DNA from 3 places in the Tolypothrix sp. PCC 7601 genome. Region 3 is predicted to be linked to each of the others. Evidence: riboswitches for the same ligand, from Rfam matches in the RefSeq annotation. Region 3 holds a riboswitch; each other region holds the start of a gene.
What was found. Region 3 has a riboswitch for cobalamin ahead of HG267_RS34745 (DUF1636 domain-containing protein). Riboswitches for the same ligand answer to the same signal wherever they lie in the genome.
Positions count from the first base shown of each region.

Region 1 (7,467 bases), 3.7 Mb from region 3:
AATTTGGGGCGGGCAGCGAAAATTTACGATGCAATGCTGCAAGATAAAGAATGCACGATTATTCTGTGTTTAGCTGGGTCTTTATTTAGTGCTGGACTGAAGGGAATAGTCCACGATTTAATTACTCACAATATGGTAGATGCAATTGTTTCTACCGGAGCTAACATTGTTGACCAAGATTTCTTTGAAGCGTTGGGTTATCGTCATTATGTCGGCGATCCCTTTGCTGATGATGAGGTGCTAAGACAGCAACGCATAGACCGCATATATGACACCTATATTGATGAGGATCAACTGCGGGTATGTGATATGACTATTGCCGAAATCGCCGAAGGGTTAGAGAAACGTCCCTATTCTTCACGAGAATTTATTCAGGAAATGGGGGCTTATTTGGAACGTCGGGGAAACTATGGTCAATCTGTGGTGCAAGCCGCTTATCAACACCAAGTACCAATTTTTGTCCCTGCTTTTAGTGACTGTTCGGCTGGGTTTGGTTTAGTGCATCATCAATGGAATTCCCCAGAATCTCATGTGACGATTGACTCAGTGAGAGACTTTCGGGAGTTGACCCAGTGTAAACTAGCTTCTAATTACACTGGCTTGGTAATGATTGGTGGCGGTGTACCGAAAAACTTTGCTCAGGATACGGTGGTAGCTGCGGAATTGCTGGGATTTGAAACGAGTATGCACAAGTATACAATTCAAGTCACTGTCGCTGATGAGCGCGATGGTGCTTTATCTGGTTCTACTCTTAAAGAGGCTCATTCTTGGGGGAAGGTAGATAAAGCTACTGAACAGATGGTTTTTTCTGAGGCGACTGTGGCTTTACCATTAATTGCGGGGTATGCCTATGGTAAAGGTAATTGGCGCGATCGCCAACCACATCATTTAGCTGAGTTGTTCACCAAACCTCAACCCAAGGTAGCAACTGTGTAGAGATTTTTAGGGGGTAAATTTACCCCCTGTCCCATGACAAACATAACTTGAATATTAGCTATAGCTTGTTGTGTTACCCTTCATCTTGGCAACAAGATGAAGTTTGTATTTATCTCTTGTGTCAGATAACACAAATAAGTGTTCAACTTATGGTAGAAATTGTTTGTTTTTCTGGTGTAAATTCTTTGATTTTTTTACGTAACTCTTTGTATCGTTAGGAAGACGATGATTATATAAAGTTTTTTTAAGATGGGAGGCGACATAGATAAAGTACAAACACGAAATCAAAAAGGCGACGAATTATGCAAGAAATCAAAGAAGTAAAAGGAAGCCAGGATTTACTTCCAGAAATTAAAGAGCCTTACTATTACGCTGGTACTCGTTGGAGATGGGGTTTCCAACCAAGTGCAGAGATTTGGAACGGACGCTTGGCGATGATTGGTTTCTTTGCAACTGCACTGTTTGAAATCCTTAATAAAGATGGGCTTCTTGGAGGACTGTTTTGGGGATTTTTCCAATAAAAAAGTAATGCTGCTCTATATTACTGGATTGTAGAATCACAAAAATCCTCATCTTTCAGAGAATTTAGTTTAAACAAATATGCTCAAATATTGCGCTCTATTAATGATATTAACTCTCATGAATAGAGCGTAAAAATTTTATTAGTTTATCCTCATCTGGATATTCCCACACTCTGTTTTGACACTAAATTTTAAATCTATTAAATGAATTGTCTAGATTGAAATTTAAACTCACTTTATGAATATACTTGTGAACTATTTTGAACCTTTTCTGATAACCACTGATACCAACTCTCTAACCCAGTTCCAGTTAACGCTGAAACTTGAAAAACCTGAATTTGAGGATTAACCTGCTGGGCATATTCTATGCAACGCTGAACGTCAAACTGCACATGAGGTAGTAAATCAATTTCAATTGAATAAATTTACTTGAAGTCTTGGTCATAACAGCCAGGACTTCTTTAATGTCATGAAATCTTAAAATAAAAGTGGCTGTTAACTAAAACTCTATCTTGTATTATTTTCCTGATTATGATGTACAATGGGTCGATAAGTCGGTTCTAGTGGGGAACAGCCACTAGAGGAAACGGGGAAAGTCCGGTGCGAATCCGGCGCTGTCCCGCAGCTGTAATCAAGGTTTACCTTGTGAGTCAGAATGCCCGCCGAAGTTGACTTGTAAATTTTGTACATCTGCGAGGCACGGATGATTTATTACATGGCGATCGCTAAATCTGATATTTTGAAAGCACCGCACATTAAAACGCTACAAATGGCGGCTTTCCACGAAATACGTAATTAATATTAAATTTCAATTAGTAATTACTTTTGTGAATATTCAGGTATTTCTTTTACTTTGAAACCTGAAATATTTTCAACGAGGTATGGCACAAAATTTCCATCGTTATATCTAGCGATAACTTCTCTGTATTTTCGTTAAATTCTGACTCGGTTAATCATCATGCCGAAATATTATCTTCACCGGACTGGGAAGATTCCTACTGCTGTTCATCCTTTTGTCAAACAAACAGGTTTTAGAGAAGATCAGCAGCAACCCTTTCTAAATTTAAGGCAAATAATTCGAGGTTGGCAAAAAATTGCAAGTTCAACCTATGGAAAGATTTCTCTGATGATCTCTCGTCTAATTCGGGATGAACCATGAATCAATTCAAAATTCAAAATTCAAAATTCAAAATTAAATACAGCCACTGACAAGGGGGAGGCAGTCTCGTGGGCGGGTTTCCCGACTTGAGAGAACTGGCGTTGGGGTTTATACCCGCTTTGTGAGAGAAGGATTCTTTCGCCCACAAGGGGCGAGGGTTTTCATAAACAAATCAATGTCTATCAACTGTTAGCTACATAGAAAGCTTTCACAACAATGTCAACTTTATTAGTTTATTTTGTAATTGGTTCTCTTATCGTTTTACTAATTGGAATTGCAGCTTATTTCGTAACGGCTCGTAAGTATCAATCCTCAGCCACAGTCGCTAATTCCTATGACCAATGGACGCTTGACGGCATCCTAGAATTTTACTGGGGCGAACACATTCACCTCGGTCACTACGGTTCGCCACCAAGACGCAAGGATTTTTTGGCTGCTAAATCTGACTTTGTACACGAAATGGTTAAATGGGGTGGTTTAGATAAATTACCTCCTGGTACTACCGTCTTAGATGTTGGCTGTGGGATTGGGGGTAGCAGCCGGATTTTAGCGCGAGATTATGGATTTGCTGTCACAGGAATTACCATCAGCCCACAGCAGGTGAAACGCGCCCAGGAGTTAACACCCCAAGAACTAAACGCCCAGTTTGCAGTCGATGATGCAATGGCATTGTCGTTTCCAGATGCCAGTTTTGATGTAGTTTGGTCAATCGAAGCAGGCCCCCACATGCCCGATAAAGCCGTTTTTGCCAGAGAATTAATACGGGTGCTAAAGCCTGGTGGAATTTTGGTTGTCGCTGACTGGAATCAAAGGGATGACCGCCAAAAGCCGCTAAATTTCTGGGAGAAACCAGTAATGCGACAACTGCTAGATCAGTGGTCTCATCCAGCTTTTTCTAGCATTGAGGGATTCTCCGAACTGTTGGCAGCTACAGGATTAGTGGAAGGAGAGGTAATTACGGCTGATTGGACGCAAGCAACCCTTCCTTCTTGGTTAGATTCGATTTGGCAAGGAGTGGTTCGCCCAAGCGGATTTCTGCGTTTTGGACTGTCTGGTTTCATCAAATCTGTGCGCGAAGTGCCGACGTTTTTATTGATGCGTTTAGCCTTTGGTGCAGGACTGTGCCGATTTGGAATGTTCCGTGCTGTGCGGGCAAATTCACGTACAGAATTGAGGGATAGAAACTTTGTTCAGGAAAATCCCTCAAGTTTAGTTGGGTAGCGATACTTGCGGTGGGCTGCGTCTACGCATGATGACTAATGCGTGAGTTCTCAGCAATCACCCCATCACAAAATCTATCTAATACATGATATCTGCGTAAAACTTCTTTTTTGTAATCGCTCCTTTAATCAACAAACAACTTATTTATATGCACAAAATTCCCGTCACAGTCATTACAGGATTTCTCGGCGCAGGCAAAACTACGTTAATTCGTCACTTACTGCAAAACAACGAAGGACGACGGATTGCTGTTTTGGTAAATGAATTTGGGGAAATGGGCATTGATGGCGAACTATTGCGTGATTGCCGAGTTTGTGATGATGAAGAAGACCCCAACAGTAATATTGTGGAACTCACCAACGGTTGCTTGTGCTGCACAGTGCAAGAGGAATTCTTACCAGCAATGCAAGAATTACTCAAGCGACGCGATCGCCTAGACTGTATGTTGATTGAAACCTCTGGACTAGCATTACCAAAACCATTGGTGCAAGCATTTCGCTGGCCAGAGATTCGCACAGGTGCTACAGTGGACGGCGTAATCACTGTGGTGGATTGCGAAGCCTTAGCCAGCGATCGATATGTAGGCGATTTAGCAGCCCTCTTAGCCCAGCGACAAGCCGACTCTAGCCTAGAACACGAAACACCGATTGAGGAATTGTTTGAAGATCAGCTAGCTTGTGCTGACTTGGTGTTGCTGACTAAAAGCGATCGCGTTGACGAACAAACCCAAGTGAGAGTGCAGGATTGGTTAAAGCAGAACTTACCTCCTGGTGTAAAAGTCATTCCTTGCCAGGATGGTAAAATCAGTAGCAATTTATTACTCGGTTTTAACGCTGCGGTAGAAGATAACTTAGATAGTCGTCCCAGTCACCACGATACTGAAGAAGACCACGAACATGATGACGGGATTAATGCAGTGCAACTAATATTAGACCAAGCATTTGAGCCGTCTTTTTTGGTTAAACGTTTGCAAACATTAGTGCAACAGCAAGAAATTTATCGAATTAAGGGATTTGTAGCAGTTCCGAACAAAGCCATGCGTTTAGTATTACAAGGTGTCGGTAATCGATTTGACTACTTTTACGACCGTCCTTGGCAAAACAGCGAACTCCGTCAAACGCGATTAGTGTTAATTGGTCGAGAACTGGATCGAGTTCGTATTGAGTCAGTGGTGTTGGGGGAGGAAGTCGGTGCGACCATCTAATTGTGTTTGGCAAGGAAATTTTGGCTACTGGCAAAACAGCTTTATCCATAACAATATATTGGTAATCGGTTACACAGCATGGAAAGGATTTCAGTCATTTGGGCGGGGAGTTGTCTTATGTGATGTAGATATTCAAGTGACTCATCCTACAATTACGAGCCTGGATACAGTTAAGTTCACCCTGCAATTTCTCCCCTTGAATTTGATTGGATTTTACCTGCAAACATTTCAGGATAGCGGATTGATATCACAATCAATCTGTTCATCCATGATTTCATCAATTTCCCCAACAGTTGCAACATACAATCCCTATCAAGATATTCTTTTGGTGCTAAAGGCTGAACATCAAATTGAAGTTAATTTTTTACACAAACTAAAAATTACTCCACCTGATTGCTACGAACAAGTTTGCACGCGTTGGTCAGAATTTAAACCAAGCCTAATACCCTAGAAAGTACACAGTATTTTTAAAAGTAGGAGTATAATCGATTGCTATCTCTCCGCCAAGTAGTTATTAAATATATAAAAACAGGAAAAATCTCCTGTTTGGGTATCAAATTAATGGAAGAAATACAAGGGAAAAAATTCCGCATTCCCCTACTAAGTCGAGAGAAAATTAACTTTAATTGCCAACCTACTTCTAGGACAATTGCATGAATAAATTTCTGACAAATTTAACAACTAAATCCGCAGCTTTGATGTCTCTAGCTTCATTGGTCATGACCAATAAAGTGACCACAGCTGGTCAGCCAGTAAATCCCCAACCAGTAGACCGTCCTGATGCTGCTACTACACCAGTATCCGCATCAGACCAAAGAGCTTGTGCCAGACATCCGAAACTCGGTAAATTTTTCTGCGCTCACGCTGAACAATTATCTCATCTGCAAAAAGGCGTAGCAGAGATTGATGTTACTGATGAGAACAGCGAGAAGGCATTACTTGGAGTTACAGATGCAGAAAGCGATGCTGCTGTAGCTATGTTTGGTTGTGATTGTGCTGCATCGATAAATTGTTTACGCCGCTTGCGGAATAGCCTCCCATAGAATCTTATTTCCTAAGTTTTTCATCTTGGGAAAAGCAGGGGATAGGAGGAAAATTATTTCTCTCTCCCCTTACTATTTTACAGATTTCTGCTCGGAAATTTAAGGTGCAATAAAATTGTTTATATCAAACTTAAATAATATGAAACGTCGTGATTTTATTACTTGTTTTGGTTTGGGTTATGTAGCAAGTAGCTTACCTGCAAAAGTTGTAGCTTCTGCTCCAGAAACTACAGCAATATCATCAACTTCTGGAGATTGGCAACCAGTAGGAACAGTTGCCCAATTGGATAAAACTGGTCAGCTATTAAATGAAAACTCACCGGTTGGTTCTGTATTGGTAATTGGTACTTCTAAAAGCAAAAATCTAGTGGCTGTGAACCCTACCTGCACTCACATGGGTTGCACCGTAGAGTGGCTTGCAGAAGAAAAGATATTTTTATGCCCTTGTCATGCTTCCGAATTTGCTGCCAATGGCAATGTACAAATGGGGCCAGCTACAAAACCACTATCAAATTACGAGACAAAAATAGAAGGCAATTTAGTTATTGTAAAACGTAATTCATAATTTGTAATTAATAATCTCAGGTTTGATTTGGGGCTTTAAGTGTTCACTAAAATTATTATGTAGCAATTTGCAAATAGTAATACCTTAGTTAATCAAACGACAAAATTAACACACTGATATTGCTGGGAATATTAAGCATGAATTTGTCACTGTTTCTACCAATTTATAAATGCAAAAACCAAAACTAATAAATATTTCCAAAGCGACTCGTTACCAAAATGCGGCGATAGATTATTACATGGGACTTACAAATTCCTCCTATCTCCATTACGGGTATTGGGAGCCACTACCTACTGTAGGTGAGGAATTGACTCTAACTCGTCTGCGTGCGGCTCAAGAAGCTTATGCAGCCAAGCTTTTTAGTTTTATTCCAGAGGGTGTAAAAACTGTGCTGGATGTCGGTTGCGGGATTGGTGGGAATGCAGTGTATTTACGCGATCGCGGTTTCATTGTTGAGGGATTAGCACCTGACACACTCCAGCAAGAAAAGTTTATCAAGAATACCAACTCTCAAGTACCTTTCTATTTAACGAGATTTGAAGATTTTCACACCTCAAACTCCTACGATTTAGTTCTGTTGAGTGAAAGCAGTCAATATATTGCTGCTCTCGATTTAGCTCAAGGTGCGGCTCGTTTACTGGATAGCGGTGGCTACTTGCTGCTTGCAGACATGATGCGTTTTGATGCCGAATACCGAGAAGGTATTTTTTCTAATTGTCATGTCGCCAGCGAACTCCAAGCGGCGTTAGAACAGTCTGGATTCAAGTTAATCAAGACTGAGGACATTTCCAGCCATATTGCGCCAACGATTGACTTGT
Region 1 is NZ_CP064879.1:3,166,321-3,173,787, reverse strand. It holds gene HG267_RS13320 (1,9-bis(guanidino)-5-aza-nonane synthase) at 1-936, shown strand, start outside; gene HG267_RS13315 (chlorophyll a/b-binding protein) at 1,239-1,457, shown strand; partial or broken gene HG267_RS13310 (hydrogenase accessory protein HypB) at 1,694-1,870, opposite strand; cobalamin riboswitch at 1,996-2,139, shown strand; gene HG267_RS13305 (hypothetical protein) at 2,416-2,616, shown strand; gene HG267_RS13300 (methyltransferase domain-containing protein) at 2,833-3,837, shown strand; gene cobW (cobalamin biosynthesis protein CobW) at 3,986-5,041, shown strand; gene HG267_RS13290 (hypothetical protein) at 5,028-5,492, shown strand; gene HG267_RS13285 (hypothetical protein) at 5,695-6,084, shown strand; gene HG267_RS13280 (ubiquinol-cytochrome c reductase iron-sulfur subunit) at 6,224-6,649, shown strand; gene HG267_RS13275 (class I SAM-dependent DNA methyltransferase) at 6,819-7,467, shown strand, end outside.
Region 1: another riboswitch for cobalamin. It lies ahead of HG267_RS13305 (hypothetical protein); the one in region 3 lies ahead of HG267_RS34745 (DUF1636 domain-containing protein).

Region 2 (7,467 bases), 3.8 Mb from region 3:
CATAACGAGAAACTAACCCGTAAGTCGGTTTTAAGCCTACCACACCACAGAAAGATGCTGGTTGGCGAATTGATCCACCGGTATCAGAACCGAGAGACACAACGCATTCTTCCGCCGCCACTGCTGCGGCTGAACCTCCCGAAGAACCACCAGGAATCCGCGATAAATCCCAAGGATTAGCCGTAACTTGGTAAGCTGAGTTTTCTGTGGAACTACCCATAGCAAACTCATCTAAGTTCGTTTTACCAACCATCACCGCCCCAGCATCCGCCAGTTTTTGCGTTACCGTTGATTCATAAGGCGGCACAAAATTTTCTAAAATTTTAGAGGCGCAAGTGGTGGTAATGCCTTTGGTACACATATTGTCTTTGATGCCAATCGGAATCCCTGCCAACAGCCCAATTTCTTCACCAGCAGAGATTTTAGCATCCACAGCACGAGCCTGCTCTAACGCCTGTTGCGCCGTCACACACAAGAAACTGTGCAATTTTGGTTCTAAAGTTTGAATGCGGTCTAAAGCTTCTTGGGTAATTTCGACAGCAGAACGTTCTTTTTTAATTAGTTGTTCGTGCAACTCCCGGATGGATGCCATGATTGCTTCCTTATGTGACTCAAGTCCTTGATTTTAGTACATATTTGGGGAATTGGGCATAGCGCATGGGGCATTGGTAATTGGAATGGAGTATTTGATTATTTCTCCTTGTCCCCTGTTTCTTCCTAGTCCCCAGTCTCCAGTCCCTAGTCCCTAGTCCCTAGTCCCCAGTCCCCAGTCCCTAATCCATATTTTCGTGTAAAAGTATAGCAGTGTTCGCCGTGAAATAGATTGTGTAGTATGGGCATTGTTTGGCTTACAATCCAGATTAATTGATAAATTAAAGCATTTATATAGATTGCTGACGGGAGTACAGATAAATGGTCAAAATAGTTACACGGAGAGCTATAGGCGCAGCAAATGTCTATGACATTGGGGTGGAACAAGACCATAATTTTGCAATTAAAAATGGTTTGATCGCTGCCAATTGTTTTAATAAATCTCACTCTACAGCTTATGGATATGTCACTTATCAAACAGCATATTTAAAAGCTAATTATCCTTTGGAATATATGGCTGCACTGTTGACTGCTAACAGTGGTGATACCGACAAGGTGCAAAAATATATTGCCACTTGTATGAGTATGGGTATTCAAATCGAACCGCCAGATATTAATCGCTCTGGGGTGGATTTTACGCCAGCAGCAGATAAAATTTTATTTGGATTTTCTGCAGTGCGAAATGTGGGACAGAATGCGATCGCCTGTATTCTGGAAGCTAGGGAAGAAAGCGGCGAGTTTAAATCCCTGGGGGATTTTTGCGATCGCATAGATTTACGTGCTGTTAACCGCCGCACTTTGGAGTCACTCATCTCTTGTGGTGCTTTTGACAAAATCCAACCCAACCGTCAGCAGTTAACCCAAGATTTGCCCCTAGTATATGATTGGGCACAATCGCGCGCTAAAGACAGAGCTAGTGGACAGGGCAGTATTTTTGATTTATTAGGCGGTTTTGCTGCTACAAATAATAAAAACGGCAATAATGCTTTTGAAATTGCCCCGAAATCTCAACCTGTTTCTGATTTTCCTCCTCAAGAAAAATTACGGATGGAAAAAGAACTCTTGGGTTTTTATGTATCAGATCATCCTCTTAAATCAATTAAGCAATCGTCTTTGGTATTAGCGCCAATTAATCTTTCCCAACTAGGCGAACAACGAGATGACATGATGATTTGTGCAGTTGTCATGCTTAACGGGGTGAAAAAAGTAATCACCAAAAAAGGCGATCCAATGGCAATTTTACAAATCGAAGATTTAACTTCCCAGTCAGAAGCCGTTGTTTTTCCTAAAAACTATGAACGGATTAGTTCTTTACTGCAAGTGGATGCAAGATTGATTATTTGGGGTAAAGTAGACCGCAGAGATGACCAAACGCAATTTATTGTGGAAGATGCCGAACAAGTTGAAACAGTCAAACTAATTATGGTCGAACTCACCCCCATGCAAGCAGTCAACATTGAAGAACGCGATCGCTTAAGAAATGTTTTAAAAGAACAAGCTGGCGAAAAGGAAAAAGCCAAAATTCCTGTAATTGGAGTTGTGCAGTCAGGGAATTCTCGGCAGCTAGTCCGCTTTGGTAGGCAATTTTGGGTACAAGATTCTCTCAGTGCTGTGATTGCTCTCCAAAATGCGAGATTCCCAGCTCAAATTAAACCTTTGACTAGTAGTTAAAGATACAACACTAGAGGTTCATCAAGTTTGATTTATGATGTACTTCCAGTTATTATACGGATAATTGCTGGACTAGCTTGACATATGATTTACTACAGCGTCAACAGTAGATAGCCTTAGACAAACGACAATCGATTTAAATTTTTTGGTTACTTCTGCGGATGATAACTTCCTCTTTTGCATGGTATCTTTTGATGCCATGCCATATAGGCAATAATCAGGGGAAGGAGATCAGACTTGATGATGGTAACTGAGCTACATAAATTTGTATCATATTGTAGAAAAATACAACCTCAAACTCAAGAAGATATCAAAAAATTTTTTGAGGGGGTGCTTTTTTTCCCTTATGATAAAGAACTGCTATTACAAGCTTATTTATTCCTGAACCTGAGTAAATTATTTCCTTCTTGCTCAGAATTATTATTATTTGAAAAATCGCCCATTGCAGATTACACTGATTTAGGAAAATGTGATTTTGTCTATTTGACAAATCGCGGGAATCTATTTTTAATAGAAACTAAATTTATTGACACAGAAGCTACAGGTGCAACCGAACGAAAAAGAAGGAATAAGCATAGAAACAAGGTTTTTGACCAAGTTATTACCTTAAAAAGTCGATTTAGTGAATACTGGAATATTAGAAATGACCAATTAGAATGTGGCGTTTTTACAACCGATCCAGAAATAGATTGGCGTGGTAACGATGCCAATGTCATAACTAAATCTATAACTATAGACAATCTTGAAGAATGGCGAGTAAATTATAGCAAATACAATCAATTTGACAATCATTAATTTATTTGGCTGTGGATGTTATCAGTTTCAGTTATTAAAAATCTTTTTATTAACCCGATAAATTCAGAATATAACTTTACAAGGCAGCACCACATTTAATATTTGCCATTTAAAAAGCAAATCTTTAAACCTGATTCTTTAACTTGTTCCCCACACCAAATTTTGAATTTAAAATTCTCACCCTTGTAGTATTGGAACTACATTCTCAATTCAGGCTGACTCCACACAGTAATTTTTGTTTACAACTTCACCAAAACTAAAGTAGTATTTTTGTACTAATAACCTGTTAAAATGCCTTAACAGCTAGTTAGTCTTGTTAAAAAGTATGGAAGAATACAAAACAACACCTAACCTGGCGATTGTGCCATTTCCCACAAAAGCAGCAAAAACAGCGATCGCACCATTGCAATTGCCAAAAGACAATATAAGTGATGAGTGGGAGCGTTTATTATCCCAAGGGCAATGCATCAATCAAATGGCTGCACAGTTAGAAGCGATGATTTTAGAATTCAAAGCGATCGCCAGCAAATTGCAAGAAAAAAGCAAGCCGCATCAAAGCACTTGTCAGTATTTACCATTGGCTATCCCTTGGGTGAGACAACAGTCAGATGAGTCATTTATTCTCACAACCCGCAAAATCGATTTATTTCAAGCCGAAAAAGAAGCGCAACAGCTAGCGCAACAACTGCGCCAGCAAAGCCGTAGCAAAGAATTGCGATCGCAGTCATAAGTGCGTCCCGTACCCAATGCCCAATGCCCCATGCCCCATGCCCATCAACAAATCTTAAAGTTATGAAGGTGCAACTACAGCCCAACCAATAAACTGTAAAAGCTATGCTGATTAAAGTGGTACTCGATACCTCTAAATTAGAGGTCGCAGTGCCACTTGCTATTGTTAGTCAGGAAAAACTATCCTACTGGCAAGGCGCAAAGCTGAAACTGCCCTAAGATTTGCACTCACGAAAACGAGGTAAGGAAAAAGTGTTAAAAACTCTTTTGGTAATCGCCATTGGTTTCTTACCCTCCCTGTTCTCTTTATGGATCATCCGTAAAACTCATCTACGGACGAGGTTAAGGATGAGACAAGCCGCTATTAATGGCTCCAGGCTGAGAGCAAGACAAATTAGGCAGATTGAAGGCGATCGCTACTATTTAGAAGGCGTAGGTTATCTGGTTGGCGATATTAGCTGCAAATTTAATGCTCGATCCGGTCATATTCGCTGTGCTGTGAATCCCAATGGCCCATGTCAAGGATGTCGTCACTATGAACCTAGAGAATTAGCTGAGAATGAATCTAAAGAATATGCCTGAATATATAAGATTTCTAATTTTTAATTACGAATTACGAATTACGAATTATTAATGATTCCCTAATGATATACTTTGTCTTAATTTAATGGGTTCTGATGAATAGCACCCATCAGACGTAAGGGGGAAAGTTCGGTGTAAATCCGGCGCTGTCCCGCAGCTGTAATCTCTTATTGAGTAAGTCAGAATGCCCGCCTATTAGTTATTTTTGTGGAAACACATCTGCGAGGTACAGATGCGGTCTTATTTAGTATTTTGTCAAATGATTTATCCAGATCTGCCAACAAAGCGGCGGATATTGTTTGTTAAATACCAGAGTAGCGATCGCTCAACGAATTTTGATTGCCTACACTGTATTACTTAACAACTATGGATTTATTTAAAAAATTGAGCCAGCTTTTATCAGTAGCTAAATACCAAAAGTATCAAGATGCCTATAGCTGTGTAGCCAGTATAACTATGTGGCAATTTTGACTAATGTAAAGTTGTACTGCTACCAACTAGATTTATGTGGCATAAATCTAGTTGCTCTAGCTAATTAGTAAGAATTTGGATACTATTTGAACTCTGCTGAAACATCAAAATGAGAAAAAATCGCGTTAAGCTACATTTAGTTTTATTAGCATTAGGCAGCTTGTACTTTATAGTAGGCTTACCCAAACCTGCCTATGCGATGCACATTATGGAAGGCTTTTTACCAGTGCAGTGGGCAATTTTTTGGTGGGTAGTCGCCTTACCGTTTTTTGTTTTAGGATTGCGATCGCTAACTCGGATTACGCAAGCTAACCCGCAGCTGAAATTACTCTTGGGGTTAGCAGGTGCTTTTACATTCGTGTTATCAGCTTTAAAACTGCCTTCTGTTACAGGTAGCTGTTCCCATCCTACAGGCACAGGCTTAGGAGCAGTCTTATTTGGCCCCTTAGCCATGTCAGTTTTAGGTAGCTTGGTGCTGCTATTTCAAGCTTTGTTACTTGCACATGGCGGTTTGACAACATTGGGAGCAAATGCTTTTTCAATGGCGATCGCGGGGCCATTTGCAGCTTACTGGGTATATCAACTGACGATGCGGCTAACTGGTAAACAAAGAATCGCCATATTTTTAGCAGCCGCTTTAGCAGACTTACTCACTTACATTATTACTTCTTTCCAGTTAGCTCTAGCTTTTCCTGCACCTGTGGGTGGCTTTATTGCTTCATTTACCAAATTTGCAGGAATTTTTGCGATTACTCAAGTACCCTTGGCAATTAGTGAGGGTTTGCTGACAGTCCTAGTGTGGAACTGGCTACAATCATACAATCCTCAAGAATTAGAATTATTGAAATTAATTAAACAGGAACCCCAAACTAATGAAACAGTCTCATAAGGGATGGCATAACTGGTTATTGGTGCTTGCAGTTATTGGTTTAGCAATTGCGCCGTTAATATTAGCACGCGATGCCGAATTCGGTGGTTCCGATGGCGAAGCTCAAAAGGCCATTAGTCAAGTAAAACCAGGATATGAACCTTGGTTTCAACCCTTATTTCAACCACCTAGCAAAGAGATAGAAAGTTTATTATTTGCATCCCAAGCAGCTTTAGGTGCGGGAGTTATTGGTTACGCTATTGGCTTATATAGAGGACGTTCGCAACAGCAAAGAGATCAAGAATGACGCTGCAACTAGACAGTTTAGCCTACACCAACCGACTCAGACATATACCACCAGAACATAAAATAATTTTTGCGATCGCTACTCTTGTTATCTCCCTTTTTACCCATCCATTAGGCCAAATTCTCATTGCTTTGTGGATGGGTATTTGGATAGTTATCTACGCTAAAATTCCTGGTGGTATTTACTTAAAATTATTAATAGTTGCCAGTTTTTTTTGGTTAACCAGTTTACCAGCACTGATACTCAATAGCATCTCTATTGCAGATTTAGCTAGTGTATTACCAGATTCATGGTCAGGATTAACATTTGGACAATATTATATCTACATTAGCCGCAGTGGTAGCGAACAGGCATTAGCAATTTTTACCAGAGCATTAGCTTCTATTTCTTGCCTATATTTCTTAATGTTAACTGTTCCTTTCACAGAAATATTACAAACTTTGCGCCGCATTGGATGTCCTGTGCTTTTGACAGAACTTTTGTTGCTGATGTATCGGTTTATTTTTATTCTGTTGAGAACATCTCATGAGTTGTGGACTGCTCAACAATCTCGTGATGGCTACCGTACTTGGCGCATTAGTATGAAAAGTTTAGCATTACTGATTGGGCAGTTATTACAACGAACTCTACAACAATATAATCAATTCTCTTTAGGATTAGAAACACGCGGTTTTCAAGATGAATTCCGAGTATGGCATCCTCATCGCTATCGTCCACAACCGCGATATATCATAGAAGCAATTTTTGGCTGTGCATTATTAATCGCATTACAATTGTCTCAAGATGCAGGAATATTTACTCGAATTTGAGCAAGTATATTATAAATATTCAGGCTCACAGCAATCGGCTCTCAATGGTTTAACTCTGAGAGTACCTAAACACAAAAAATGTGCATTAATTGGTCAAAACGGTTGTGGTAAGACTACCCTATTTTTATTAGCTAATGGTTTATATAAACCCAACTCGGGAAATGTACGGTGGCGAGGTGAAGCCTTTAATTATAACCGTCATTATCTCAGTAATTTAAGGCAAAAAGTCGGCTTAATATTTCAAGATCCAGAGCAACAATTAGTAGCGGCTACTGTGGAAGAAGATATTTCCTATGGTTTATGTAATTTAGGTTTGCCGACATCAGAAATTCAATTAAGAGTTGAGCAAGCCTTAGTTGAATTTGGGCTAACATCTTTAGCAGAGAAACCAGTGCATCATCTCAGTTTAGGTCAAAAAAGGCGAGTTTCCATAGCAGATGTTATGGTGCTGCAACCAGAACTATTAGTATTAGATGAGCCAACTGCATATCTAGATGTTAAGCATACTCGCAATCTAATGGCAACGTTGAAAAAAATTCATCAAGCCGGAACTACTTTATTAATGGCAACCCACGATTTAGATTTAGTTTATCGGTGGGCAGATTGGGTTTTTGTGATGGATAAAGGACGGCTAGTATTAGAAG
Region 2 is NZ_CP064879.1:3,312,573-3,320,039, forward strand. It holds gene gatA (Asp-tRNA(Asn)/Glu-tRNA(Gln) amidotransferase subunit GatA) at 1-592, opposite strand, end outside; gene HG267_RS13870 (OB-fold nucleic acid binding domain-containing protein) at 913-2,262, shown strand; gene HG267_RS13875 (hypothetical protein) at 2,503-3,057, shown strand; gene HG267_RS13880 (hypothetical protein) at 3,383-3,787, shown strand; gene HG267_RS13885 (DUF6464 family protein) at 4,039-4,368, shown strand; cobalamin riboswitch at 4,439-4,579, shown strand; gene HG267_RS13890 (energy-coupling factor ABC transporter permease) at 4,949-5,728, shown strand; gene HG267_RS13895 (energy-coupling factor ABC transporter substrate-binding protein) at 5,712-6,014, shown strand; gene cbiQ (cobalt ECF transporter T component CbiQ) at 6,011-6,823, shown strand; gene HG267_RS13905 (energy-coupling factor ABC transporter ATP-binding protein) at 6,798-7,467, shown strand, end outside.
Region 2: another riboswitch for cobalamin. It lies ahead of HG267_RS13890 (energy-coupling factor ABC transporter permease); the one in region 3 lies ahead of HG267_RS34745 (DUF1636 domain-containing protein).

Region 3 (7,467 bases):
ATCAGAATCAAGGAGTTTTATCATGACATCACTAATTAATACAGAACAGAAGGCGCATATTATTCGTGATGACAAGGAAGCGATCGCGATCGCCCATGAATTAGCAGCTGAGTTTGCCAAGGGCGACTCAGAACGCGACCAAACTCGGCGTTTACCTGCCGAAGAAGTGCAGAAGTTCTCGCAAAGCGGATTATGGGGAATTACAGTCCCGAAAGAATATGGCGGTGCTTTTGTCTCAAACGTCACCTTAGCAGAAGTAATTAAAATCATCTCCGAAGCCGATTCTAGCCTCGGACAAATTCCCCAAAATCACCTCTACATGGTGGAAGCAGTCAGGTTGGATGGTACGGATGATCAAAAGAAATTCTTCTTTGATTTAGTATTACAAGGCAAACGCTTTGGTAACGCCTTCTCGGAAATTGGCACCAAGTCTGTCACCGATGTGCAAACCAAATTAACACCAGATGCTTCTGACTACGTACTCAACGGACGCAAATACTACTCGGCTGGCGCATTACTAGCCCATTGGGTTCCTGTGATTGCCAGCAACCCGGATGGTAAAACAGTAGTAGCATTTGTGGAGAGAGATGCCGAAGGACTGACTCTACTCGATGACTGGACAAGCTTTGGACAGCGTACCACAGCTAGCGGTACTACCATTATTGAAAATGTCAAAGTCAAGGCAGAACACGTCATACCGCACTATTTAGCCTTTGAGAGAGCAACACCAATGGGTGCGATCGCTCAAATCATCCAAGCCGCAGTAGACGTGGGAATTGCCAAAGCCGCAGTCCGTGACACCATTCACTTTGTCCGTAACCATACCCGTCCTTGGGTTGATAGTAATTTAGAAAAAGGCTACGAAGACCCCCTGACACTATACGAATTTGGTAACGTGCAGATTCAAGTCCACGCTGCTGAAGCTTTGCTGCGTCGTGCAGGCGAATTTCTGGATATCGCCAACGAGTCAGGCTTAGAAGAACCCAAAGTAGTTGAAGCCTCAATTGCAGTTGCAGAAGTCAAAGCCTTAGCCACCGAAGCCGCAATCCTAGCTACCAACAAGTTATTTGAACTAGCAGGTACTAAATCCACATTAGAGGAATTCAACTACAATCGCCACTGGCGAAATGCCCGCGCTCACACACTCCATGATCCCGTCCGTTGGAAATACTACGCTGTTGGTAACTACTTCCTCAATGGTGTCTATCCCCCGCGCCATCCTTGGCTGTAATTATCCCATTCTCTATTGGGGTGAAGCATTCAGAGGGAATTTTTACAGAATGTTTTGCCCTAATATCCTGCTTTTTTCACTCTCCGGGAGGGTAATCCCTAGAAGCCTCATCAGGTAATCCATACAAGCTATCCTAATAGTGTTGTATTTGTTATTAGAAAAAATCTTGTTAACCCTTGGTAGATAAAAGCTCGCATAATTCAGAAATGGCAAATGTTTTCGGAGAGTGACAGCACAGGGATAGAACGGATTTGTAGAAGCTCATCTTTTTCTAAACGTTACAAATTACTCAACAACCAAGCCACAACATCTTCTACATTACTTACTTGCTCACCTGGCGGTATAGCTGGACGCTTTACCATCACAACTTCGATACCAAGTTCTCGCGCCGCAATAATTTTGGCATAAGTAGCATCACCACCACTATTTTTGCTAACGATGGTATCTATTTTGTGGTGAATGAGAATTTCTCGTTCATTATCTAAAGCAAAAGGGCCGCGATCGCACAATACCAAACCCGGCGGAGTTAAAGCATCAGGGCTAGGCGGATCAATTACCCGCATCAAAAACCAAATCCCTTCTAGATGTGCAAAGGCGCTGAGTTCTTGTCTACCAACAGTCAAAAATACTCGTTGTGCTTGATTAGAAAGTGCTGCGGCTGCATCAGTAATGCTATCAACTTCAATCCAGCGATCGCCATTTACCTTTTCCCAAGCAGGACGATTGAACAGCAACCTAGGGATACCAACCTCAGCAGTAGCCGCCGCCGCATTCCAAGAAATTTGGCTAGCAAAAGGATGGGTAGCATCAATGACAAAATCAATACTCATCTCTTGCAAATAGCTAACCAAACCCGCCACACCACCAAACCCACCAATTCGCACATTTCCAGACGGAATCGACGGTTGACGAGTACGACCAGCCAAAGATGCGATCGCCTCAACTCCTGGGATAGTAGCAACTCTTACAGCTATTTCCGCCGCATCTCCCGTCCCACCTAAAATTAAAACTTTGGCATTTGGCATTTGTCATTTGGCATTTGTCATTTGTCATTTATCATTTGTCATTTGTCATTTGTCATTTGTCATTTGTCATTTGTCATTTGTCATTTGTCATTTGGTAATGGGTAATTGGGTGTTTGGTGTTTGGTGTTTGGTGTTTGGTGTTTGGTATTGTCTCCCTCATCTCCCTCATCCCCCTCATCCCCCTCATCTCCCTTTCCCCAGTCCCCAATCTCCTCATCTCCCAATGGGGGGAATCTTCGCCAAAATCCCCTTTTTCAAGGCTGCTGGGCGTTCTGACCAGGGCAGTAAACCATCAGGCTTGCTGTAGTATTGACTAGCGCATTCCAGCACCGCAGATGCACAATCATCCACTGCCAAATCACCAAACAGATATGTAGTTTTACCTTGTGCAGCAAAGGCGACAACGCAGGAACGGTTACAAGCACTCATGCATTCCACTTGCTGAATGGGAAACTTATCTCGCAACTCCCAATCTTGTGCTAGAAATTCTAGTTTTTGTAATAGTTTTTCCCCACCACTCTCGCCTACACGCTTTCCTTCTTGCCAAACACTGGCACAGGTTTTGCAAACAAATAGAGTATGGGAAGATTCACCCAAATTACTCGCAGAAATATTCACAGCAGTCATCTGTACCTCGCAGATGTGAGAACAAAACAATCAACTTTGGTGGGCGTTCTGACTTACACAATTGAGAAATTGCGACTACAAAATCTTGCACATCTCAAATTGCTTCACAGTTGCGGGACAGTGCCGGATTTACACCGAACTTTCCCCGTTACCTCTGATGACTGATCCCCATCAGAACCAAGTGACCTGTTCGATCATACACAACTCTGCGCCCCTGTGTGTTCACTCTTTGAAAGTGCTGAGTTCTACAAAAATAAAAGACTAGTTACTCAACAAAAAACAGAACAATAATTTTGGAGGGGGTTTGGGGGACGCAACCGTCACCCAATCGGGGGTTTGGGGGAGAATCCCCCAATTCTGCTGGCTTGTTTAACAAGTATTAATCGCTAATGATCTTAACCCAAGCGTATTGAACCATACTGTTCATAGAGACTGTGTTGAACAACATAAAAAAATCCCACGCCTACAAGACTTGGGAATTTAGCTTTTATATTCAATTCAGTCATTAAAATCTTAAACCTACACCACCTTGCAAAGAAAAAGCAGTACCACCACCATTGCGGTAGGCATCAAAAGCGATAATCGCGTTACCAAAAAGTACAGTGTTGCTATTAGGAACTGTGTAATCAATTCCTGGTTGCAAAGCAAAACTAATCTTATTCCCCACTGGAGAAGGATCGTCACCACTAGCTAACGCCAATCCTGCACCCAAGTAGGCATCAGTTTGCCAGTTGATAGGGACATCGTAAGAAACCGTAGGCACAATTGCTGTACCATGACCAATCAAAGCTTGGGCACGAAAAGAAATCGGTGATTCTAAAAGCTTATAACGAAAAGCCACCACCCCACCAATTTGCGCCCCATCACTTAATCCTACAGAAGGGCCCACACCAACATAACTACCATAAGCAACTTGAGCTTGTGCTGGTTGACTGCTTGTAGCCATATTCAACAGCGAACTAGCGCCCAGAACTACAACCAAAGACCGGAGATGCTTCATTGCCCGTTTCCTCACACCATTTAAAATTTTAATGGCTCCTTTTAATACCTATGTTATCGCTGATGTTGGGCATTGGGCATAGGGCATGGGGCATTGGGCATTGGGTAATGGGTAATTGGTAATTGGGATTTGTTATTTTTTTGTCTCCCTCATCCCCAATACCCAGTCACCAGTCCCCAACCCTACGGACAACGCGGATGAATCCCGCCTTGGGTGCAAATGTAAGCAAGCTGTTTGGAATCTAAGTTTTTGGCTTGAGAAAAATCAACTCCTTGCACTACAGCAGAAACGGAACCTTTAGATGGTGTTTGGACAAATTCATCTGCTGGGTCTTGTTTGCTGGGTGAAAGAACTGCATTCTTAAAATCAGCACCAGCAACGTTTGCACCCCGTAAATCAACAAGGCTCAAATCAGCATTTTGCAAGTTGGCGTTTTCCATTTGAGCAGAACGCAACACTGCACCAGTCATCCGAGTAGCACTTAAATTCGCATTGCTGAGATTGACACGTTCTAAATCAGCGCCAGATAAATCTGAGCCTTGCCAATCGGTTTTGGTTAAGTTGGCATAGGATAACTGAGTGCCTATAGCTACTACACGACCTAAACGAGCAGCATATAAATCAGCTTCGTTGAGTTTGGCATCGCCTAAATCTGCCCCTGTTAAGCTAGCATTTTCTAATACTGCGCCACGCAAATCGGCTCCCACTAGCTGGGCGCTGCTGAGATTAGCATTAATTAAACGGGCATCAGATAAGTTGGCTCGGTTGAGAGTGGCGCGGCTCAAATCGCTACGGTTCAACATTACACGGCTGAGATTAGCATCGGTGAGATTGGCTTGCTTCATCTGCACCTGAGTTAAATCAGCGATGACATCGTCGTAGGTGTCCCAGCGTCCATCTTCACCAACACTGCGAAAACGACTGCCTTTAAAGCTAGCTTGATTGAGATTGGCAGATTTGAATTTAATTCCAGATAAATCAACGTTGTCTAAGACTAAGTTGAACGAGGAATTTTCTCCAGAACCGACGACACCTAATTGGCTGCGACTCAAATCAATGCCGTTGCTTTGACCACTGTAAACAGCGAGAATTTTGTTGATGGCTTTTTGATTGAGTTGTAATCTCTGGACTGCATTAGTACCTGCAGCTCCCATTTCCCCAGCAATAATTTGATTTTGAGTTTTTAGCTCAGGTAAAGCTTTAATCCCAATATTTGCCAAAGCTTGTTGTATTGTATCTACTAGCATAGGGTTGGTTTCTTTAACTAGTAGATCTGCTAAAAATTTAACTGCTTGGGGATCGTTGAGAGTACCCATAGCCACAATTGCACTGCGGCGTTCTTCAACAGTAGCAAATGAGCTAGAGTTCAGCTGTTTTACGAGTTCTAGAAACTGTTGGCCGTTGATTTGCTGCGATTTGCGCTGTGTTTCTTGAGTTTGGATGTAGACTTGAGTCCCGACTAAAGTGGTTAATACAGCTACCATACTCACCAGTGTGACACCCATCAATGTGAGATTAGGATTACGCCGAATTAGTGCCACTAGGGGATGTGCTGGTGTATTGTCTGATGCCGTGGCTCCTTGTTGATCATCCGCTAATGACTCAGCATCGCTGCTGACAGCGGCTTGACTTTCGCGGCTAGCATCTGAGAAGGAAGCTGGTAAAGGGCGAGTGGCATCTACTGTATGAGTACCTGCCAAAATATCATGTATTGCCCGTCGCCCATTTTTTGCAGGTAAGCCAATTCCTTCAGAGGCGATCGCTAATAAGGCCAAAACTGCGAAAATTCCTAAGTTAGGAAAAGCTAAACTATAGCGCCACAGCAGATAGGCTACAGATAACGGTACAGTCCAACGTCCTAGTCCTTCGCGGATTACCACAGCACCAAAACCCGGCGCTGTGCCTTGCTCGTTCACCACTTTAATCCCAAATCGACGTTTGGGAATGGTGCTACCTGTTTTTGCGAGTAAAAATAACTGCCATGTCGAAAGTGTCACAGGCCCTAATAAAGCTAGGCTCCACAAAATATTAGTGGGCCAAGCTACGTTACGAATACCATAGCTCACAGGTAAAGCCAAAGGCCTTGCGATCGCTCTTTCTGTTACCACTAAAACCGGATTCAGCGGTACACGGTTCAAATCACTTCTGGAATTGGCATACACTCCCAAGCCGAAGGGAACCAAACCACTGGCAACCACCAGCGTCATTTCTGTTGCCCAAGCTGCAAAGCGCTTGCTTAATAATGGCAGAGAACTCGATTTTTCTGGGTCTTTTGACCTACTAGATTGATTATTACTTCTCCTAACAATTGGGGTCGCCATCGTATAATTCCCTTTAACTTTATTTCACACCACTACGGGATCGTTACAAATAGACTATTTTTTCTGCTGAAAACTATTAGACACAAAAAATTTGTATCCAACATACACCAACACTGCCAATACTGCCAGGCTAATTACAGAAGCTACAAGTTTTAGTACTGTTTGCAACATTGCAATACCTACTACAGCCGTCACGCCTAAAAATACTATCTTTTTAGTTCCAGACAAGGTATTGAACCAGCTTTGCAATTTTGTTAGTTGCGAGTTTAAACTCTCAAAACTAAACTCAAATGGCTGTTTTTGTTTTTCTGGCTGGGAAACCTCTCTTGGGGAGGAATTAATCTCTGCCTCTAGGTTTTGGAGACGACGTTGCAAATCTTCATCAGGTTGAGGATTCATCTATCTTTTCTACCTCAGTTTATAAGCGGTTTTGTCTGTGATTTTAGCTAATGTATGTGTTTGCTAGACATTTTTAGTGAAGGCAGAGTATCTTTTTCTTAAAAAAGTACAGGCATAAATTTTTCAAACAGCTTCATGGCAAGGATTTCATGATTTATCATCGCTAATCCGGAAGTTCCGAAATAGTACGGGACTTGCCATAAAACAAGGATTGATCAAGAAAAATCATACTGGTAACTTTGGTATATCACTTACCAGCAAGTGTTATTTATTTACAAACACTTACTATGCAACGACTTTATAGTTTTTTCATCTTATTTAAGGTATATTTTTTTCTTAAAAAGATAAAATTTTATACTCTGTATTAGGGAACACAAATTTATTAGCATCGTCTAAAAACTTAGATTATGTTTAACAATATCGCTCGATCACAGTCGGGAGCATTAATTTAATAATATGAAAATGCACAGACTATTTACGGTTGTTCCCGCAGCTTTGGTGATGAATTTGGTTTTTACGGATGCTAATTTCGCCAAGAATCCCCCCAGCGTTATTAATGCCAACTTACGGACAGAGCCGCTAGTTTTAAATGGCAATTCTGGCGGTTCGGTGGCAAGTAATTGTGGAAATCTTCCCGATGAACCCAGCCAAGTTATCCAGGTGAAAGAGTCACTACCTTATTTGCGCGTTACAGTTGAGAGTGAAGGACAACCGACGCTGCTGATTAATGGCCCTGGAGGACGCTTCTGTATTCAAGCCGATAGTTACTCCGGTGGAAAAGCAGAGATGTCTGGTTTCTGGCCAGCAGGAGAATACTCTTTTTATATCGGTGAATCATCAAAACGACAGTATAACTACACACTC
Region 3 is NZ_CP064879.1:8,550,139-8,557,605, reverse strand. It holds gene HG267_RS34760 (SfnB family sulfur acquisition oxidoreductase) at 23-1,231, shown strand; gene HG267_RS34755 (cobalt-precorrin-6A reductase) at 1,510-2,256, opposite strand; gene HG267_RS34750 (hypothetical protein) at 2,337-2,480, opposite strand; gene HG267_RS34745 (DUF1636 domain-containing protein) at 2,470-2,883, opposite strand; cobalamin riboswitch at 2,904-3,080, opposite strand; gene HG267_RS34740 (hypothetical protein) at 3,389-3,883, opposite strand; gene HG267_RS34735 (pentapeptide repeat-containing protein) at 4,066-6,204, opposite strand; gene HG267_RS34730 (hypothetical protein) at 6,259-6,603, opposite strand; gene HG267_RS34725 (hypothetical protein) at 7,060-7,467, shown strand, end outside.